One region of the Bacillus sp. EB106-04-04-XG123 genome, then DNA from elsewhere that is predicted to be linked to it. Evidence: predicted binding sites of a transcription regulator. Region 1 holds the regulator's gene; the other holds the start of a gene.
What was found. The regulator NrdR, encoded in region 1, represses ribonucleotide reductase genes. The targets are predictions, from matches to a motif close to AACACNATATATNGTGTT.

Region 1 (3,415 bases):
GATGCGACTGTGATAAACTGAACGACATGGATTTTATTGAAAAAACGTTTGTAAATGCAGCTTTGAAATCAGGAGCTGAGGTAAGAGAGGTTGCTTTTCACAAATTTGCACCTCAAGGAGTAAGTGGAGTTGTCATTATTTCTGAATCTCATCTGACAATTCACAGCTTTCCTGAACATGGTTATGCGAGCATAGATGTTTATACTTGCGGCGACCTAGATCCGAATATTGCAGCAGATCATATCGGAGATGAATTAGGTGCTGAAACAAGAGAAAACATCGAAATTCCTCGAGGCATGGGACCTGTACAAGTAAAACAGGCACAAGCCAAAGCACTGTAAACATAAAAAAGATTGCAATGGGAGCTGGCCAAAAGCATTAAATGCCTTTGTGTTATGCTCCTTTTTATATTTATTTGAGAAAAAATCCAACATTCCCCAGCTTGTCTATACTTTTGTTCTAGGAAAACAAAGGTTTTTTTTATAAAATAAAGAAAGAGGCATTATGGCAAAGGGGATACGTGTATGATTTTAAGACAAAATTTTAAACGGTTCATGTCAAACCATACAGAAACATCTGACGAGCATCCAGTGTCAGAACTGAAAAGCCATTACTACAAATCGACGAATGCACAAGTTTTTCAAGCGGTGGAAGCCATTCTTTCCCGAAACGATTCCTATCAAGTGACATCTGTTTCAGCAGAACGAGGTGAAATCAGCGCAAACATACGATTGCCGAAAAAAGCCTTTCTCGTGGCGACTGTCATTTCAATTCGTCCTTTTGAAACAGCTGTCGATTTTAATGTGACAACAGAAACGGCCCTGCCAACAGATTTCGGCTATAGTCAGAAGACCGTTCTGTCCCTTTATGATGAACTAGACAAACAACTTCCAAGAATAGATCGGAGCTGATGATATGAAATGTCCCACATGTCAGCACCTTGGCACAAGGGTGCTTGATTCAAGACCAGTAGATGAAGGGAAATCCATCCGTCGTAGAAGAGAGTGCGAAAGCTGCCAATATCGCTTTACGACGTTTGAAAAATTAGAAGAATTACCGCTGATTGTGGTGAAAAAAGAAGGAATTCGAGAAGAATTCAGCCGCGAAAAAATGCTGAGAGGACTTATCAAAGCGTGTGAAAAGCGTCCTGTCGCTTTAAAGCAGCTGGAGGATGTCTGCTTTAATATCGAAAAAGAACTGCGCAATCAAGGCATGTCAGAAGTGAAAAGCGAGCTTGTAGGTGAAATGGTGATGGACGAGCTGGCGAAAATTGATGAAGTGTCTTACGTTAGGTTTGCCTCGGTTTACCGGCAGTTTAAAGACATCAATGTCTTTATTGATGAATTAAAAGATCTATTAAAGAAAGAACGCTAAAAAGAGCTGGAGATTCTTCATGCTCTTTTTCCTGCGTAAAGCGTAAAACGCAAAAAGAGTGTACAATGGAAACAATCGCAATTCATGGGGAGGATCAGCATATGACAGAGCATTGGAAGGAAGTGCTAGCCGTCGATCCGTATGTCGTCAAAAGCGCTTCATTGCTCGGTGACATCGATAGACAGCTCATCACTCTTTTATATCAGCCGCTTATTGGCATGTCCGCTTTCAGCTTATACATGACGCTGTGGGGAGAGCTGGAACAAAATCGTATGTGGGGAAAACCTGCACCTCACCGGCAGCTCATGGTCATGCTGCAGACGAATTTAAATGATATTTTTGAGGAACGTTTAAAGCTTGAAGCAATCGGCTTACTCCGCACATATGAACAGGAAACGGAAGAAGGCAGACTGTTTACATATGAGCTTGTACCGCCGCTAAGACCGGATGAATTTTTCCAAGATGGTATGCTGAATGTCCTGCTGTACCATCGTGTAGAGAAAGCAAAATATATGCAGCTTCGTGATTATTTCTCTTATCCAGGTGTTCCTGCAGAAGCAAAGAACATTTCACGGTCGTTTGAAGAAGTCTTTCACGTGTTGCAGCCAGGCGAACGCAAGATGACAGAAGAGATTCATCAGGCGTCATCGCTTGATCAAGGCTATGAATATGTGACCGTTGGATCGAGTCAGCCGGCACCGCTCTCAGACGAATCCTTTGATTTCGATCTATTGTTAGCGGGTATGTCTGACATGATGATTCCAAGAAAGGCTTTGACAAAGCAGGTAAAAGAAACAATTAAGAAGTTAGCCGTTGTATACGGCATCACCCCGCTTCAAATGCAAAATATTGTAGCAGGTGCATGCGGTTCGGATCAAATGATCTCAACAGAAGAGCTGAGAAAAGCAGCAAGAGACTGGTACCAAATTGAATACAGAGGCGAACAGCCAAAGCTGATTGATCAAAAACAGCCAAGACACTTGCGGCAAGATGCTTCAAAGACGCCGGCAGCGGATACTCCAGATGCAAAATTGATTGAAAAGCTGGATCATATTTCGCCTAGAGAGCTGCTAAAAGACATGGCAGATGGCATTGAGCCAACATATGCCGACTTAAGAATTGTCGAAGATATCATGCTCGAGCAGCAGCTAGAGCCAGGTGTCATGAATGTTCTCATCTACTATACCTTACTCAAAACAGATATGAAGCTGTCGAAAACATACATGCAAAAAATCGCCGCTCATTGGGTAAGAAAGAAAATCAAAACCGTTGCCGCGGCCATGAAAATTGCCAAAGAAGAGAACAGACAAATGACAGAGTGGGCGCAGCAGAAAAAGCAGCGCAGCACATACGGTTCAGGAAAAGTCGTCAGGGAAGAGAAACTGCCTGACTGGATGAAAGAAACCGAAACGAAAGAACAGCCGGCAAAAGAGCAAACGGACAATCTGTCTACAGAAGACCTCGAACGAGAAAAAGAAAAACTGTTAGATCAGTTTAAAAATATGAAAAAGTACAATGCACATTAAGGTGAGGTGAGATGGGATGAAACCGATCGGTCGTTCATTTGAACAGCTAAAAGGACGAGTAGATTTTCGCGTGAGATACAATCAGATTAAAGAAAGTGTGTTATCTGATGAAGATGTGAAGGCCTTTTTACAGAAGCATCAAGAAGAAATACATGAAGACATGATCAATCGCAGCTTGAACCGGCTCTTTGAATATGTGCAGCAGTCGAAGGGTTGCTCTTACTGCTTAGATGACGAAAACGTCAATGCCATTTTAGATGGGTATCACCCGAAGCTTGTAATCAAAGGTCAGAGTATTGATATTGAATATTCCCCTTGTCCAGTCAAGCTGCGGCTCGATAGACAGAAAAAACAGCAAGAGCTGATGAAAAGCATGTATATTCCGCAAAATGTCCTTCAAGCGACGTTCGCTGATCTGAACGTTGTGGGAAGACAAGAGGTCATCCAAAAAGTAGGTCAATTCCTCCAAAGCTATGATGAGACTGGAAAAGGAAAAGGCTTGTATTTACACGGAA
Region 2 (3,415 bases), on a different contig from region 1:
ATGAAGGTTCATCGCACCAAGTCCGATTGACTTCATCGCTTTGTTCGCTTTTCGAACAGCCGGTGCATTGCGAATGTCTGTTGTTTCAGACACAAGCGTTAGTGAGTCTGTTGCAAGCTTAACCGTTTTTTCGATCGATTTGTTTTTCATGACATTCATGATATTTAATGAACCAAGGTTGCAAGAAATATCAAGACCGATTTCATCTTCTTGATCATAGTCCGTGTAAGAAGAAACCTCTGACGCCTGAAGCACTTCTGAGCAAAGGTTTGAGAATTTCACTCGTGAAATATGGTTCAAAGCATGCTCTCTGTTTACATTATCTTGGAACATGATATATGGATAGCCTGATTCTGAGCGTAGAACAGCCAATTTTTCAAGAAGCTTTCTCGGATTGACTTTTTCTTTTTTAACTTTCGGGTTTTCTACAAGCTCGTCATACATTTCTTCCATGTCCATCTCATCAAGATGCTGTCCATATTCTTTATAGACTGTGTGCGGATAGAAAGTGTAAGCTGTTTTATCTTCTCTAGCAAGCTCGATAAATTTATCCGGAATGACGACTCCAATGGACAGAGTCTTCACGCGAACATCTTCATCTGCAGAGATTTTTTTCGTATCTAAGAAATCATTGATATCTCTGTGGAAAATATTCAGGTAGGCACTGCCTGATCCTTGTCTTTGCCCCATTTGATCTGCATATCTGAATGCATTATCAAGAAGCTTCATCACGCCGACGACACCTTTTGTCGCATTTTCTACATCTTTGATTGCTTCGCCTTTTGCACGAAGTTTTGACAGGTTCAAACTGACGCCGCCGCCTAGTTTTGACAGCTGCATGGAAATATCAATCGCTCTTGAAATATCGTTTAGTGAGTCATTTACTTCAAGCAAGAAGCAGCTCACAAGCTCACCGCGTCTTTTACGTCCAGCGTTCAAGAAGGTTGGTGTACTTGGCTGGTACTCTTGATTGATCATCAATTCTACAAACTCAAGTGCTTTTTCTTTATCCCCACCCGCAAAGAAAAGTGCTACAACTGAAATGCGGTCTTCATAGCGTTCAAGGATTTTCTTTTTATCATTTGTTTTCAGTGCATAGTCATTGTAAAACTTAAATGCACTCATAAATGATGGGAATCTAAATTTTTTGGCATATGCAGCTTCAAAGACTTCTTTAATATCTGCCATGCTGTATTGTCTTAAAAATTCTTCCTCATAGTAGTCGTTTTCTATTAAGTAATCAATCTTCTCTTCTAGATTGTGAAAAAAGACCGTGTTTTGATTAATGTAATCTACGAAATAACTATGTACAGCTTCTTTGTCCTTATCGAACTGAAACTTTCCTTCTTTTTGAATCATAATTTCGTTATTTAATTGTATCCACTTTGGAACCTGATTTTGTGACAATTCTTTCTACCTCCTGTGTAAACAATTCAACATCCCTTTTTGTTCCGCTTAGTTCAAAGGTGTGCAAAATAGGAACTTGATATTGTTTAGAAATCGTATCGGCGCTTTTTGCAAAATTATCTCCCCACACTTTGTTGCCACTCACCGCAACACCTAGTAAAAGGTGAGCATTTTTTTCTAAAAAAGACTGAGTGGTACTAGGGACTTGTCCAAATCCTGTCGTAAAGGTGACGAGAATAAACGGCGTATCCAAAAACTCTTCTCCAGTCAATTTTCGTTTGTCTGTAAAAGGGGTCTTGTCCAAAAAGCGTTGAACATTTCCTGTTTTTGAATCAAATACGATTTGAATCAATTCCATCACGACCTAGTTTTTAGTATTGTTGATCATTTCGCTATTCACTATATATAGTATACTATGTTTTTTCAAAACACAACATATAGATGTTCAAAACGAAAAAAATCAACCAACCCGGCCGAACCTTCATAGCCGAACTCGTACGTTCAAATAAATAGAGCAGAACAGGATCTAAAAATAGACTGCTCTACTCCCTATTCAACTGAAACCGAAATCTATCATAACACGAAAAAAAATCGCTTAGTAGACTAGACTTTTTGTTTTATTTTTTGTAGGCATCGCACTGTAAATCTTCTGACACTTCTGTAATTTCCACTTCAACACCTAATTCTTTTAGCACCGCTTCAAGCGCAGAGACGATTGAAGCTTCTCTCACTAATTCTTTCCCATTTACAGAAACACTTGTTCCATATTCGAAACAGGAATCGTCTTCACAAGTTTGTTCCCAATGATTAATTTTAATTTTATGTGTCATGAACTCATCCTTTTCTGTCTAGATGTCTGATGCATGATTATAGTGTAGCGGCTTCACATTCATTTGTAAATTTACGTGCTTACTCTTCATCATCAAGACCATCATCATATTCTTCGTCATCCCATTCATCTATGTATTTCGTTGTAACGAGAGTCAGTTCTCCCTCTTTTTCATCAAATCGGTACACATGTACTTGATCATCTTTCACAACAGCAAAGTGATTATTTTTTAGTGCAGCAGATGATGGTAAAACTCCATCTGCATTTTCATGAGAATGGTTATTCCAACTTTCTTGTCTCGTTTCAATGTTTGAGATAGCACACGATCCAAACAAGACTACAATTCCAATCAAAAGGAGGATCACTCTAATCCTTCTTAATTCAAGCTCTGCATTTTCCATATGAATCCCCTCACCCTTCTAATATCCAATAAGGAATTATACGGAAAATTGGCAGAAAAGTTTCATTGCATACAAAATAGCCCCTCTGCACTGACAAAAAACGTAGCGGGTTCGGCCGGTTTATTCGCAGAGGCATGGGGCTATTCAATACAACCTATCCTATTCTAATTCCAGATTTACATTCTTTTGAGGTGCAAATGTAGAAATGGCGTGTTTATAAATAAGCTGCTGCTTTCCTTCTGTTTCAAGCAGCACCGTGAAATTGTCAAATCCCTTCACTTGACCGCGAAGCTGAAAGCCATTCAGTAAGAATACTGTGACAAATGTATTGTCTTTGCGGATCTGATTCAAAAACTGCTCCTGAATATTAATCGGTTTCATGTTTCGTCCTCCTTGATTCTGATAACTACAGTTTCGCTTTAAGTCCAAGCTTTCCTGCTATATATGCGAAAATTTCCTCTTTTTTGTCTGAAAAGTGGCAAGGCGGTGTCATATCAAACCAAGTGACCGCCATTTTATTACGGAACCACGTGAACTGACGCTTCGCATATCTACGGGAATTTTGCTTTAATTGCTGGATGGCTTCATCAAGTGAGCAGTCACCTTGAAAATAGGCATACAGCTCTTTATAACCAATGGCTTGAACAGACTGACAATCCTTCAAGCCTGATTGATAAAGTGCTCTCACTTCTTCAATTAAGCCCTCATCTATCATCATATCAATTCTTTGATGAATGCGCTCGTACAAAAGCTCTCGATCCATTTTCAGCCCAATGAA

Region 2: nrdI (class Ib ribonucleoside-diphosphate reductase assembly flavoprotein NrdI) is a predicted target of NrdR. The motif match lies at 1,803-1,820, and genes of this name have one in related genera.

The regions. Positions count from the first base shown of each region.
Region 1 covers NZ_JBYTDZ010000005.1:178,302-181,716, forward strand. The annotation lists gene speD (adenosylmethionine decarboxylase) at 1-341, shown strand, start outside; gene AC3WTB_RS15865 (hypothetical protein) at 525-911, shown strand; gene nrdR (transcriptional regulator NrdR) at 916-1,374, shown strand; gene dnaB (replicative helicase loading/DNA remodeling protein DnaB) at 1,476-2,900, shown strand; gene dnaI (primosomal protein DnaI) at 2,917-3,415, shown strand, end outside.
Region 2 covers NZ_JBYTDZ010000001.1:158,475-161,889, forward strand. The annotation lists gene nrdE (class 1b ribonucleoside-diphosphate reductase subunit alpha) at 1-1,407, opposite strand, end outside; gene nrdI (class Ib ribonucleoside-diphosphate reductase assembly flavoprotein NrdI) at 1,367-1,759, opposite strand; gene AC3WTB_RS00855 (hypothetical protein) at 2,025-2,237, opposite strand; gene AC3WTB_RS00860 (YmzC family protein) at 2,317-2,637, opposite strand; gene hfq (RNA chaperone Hfq) at 2,797-3,018, opposite strand; gene miaA (tRNA (adenosine(37)-N6)-dimethylallyltransferase MiaA) at 3,044-3,415, opposite strand, start outside.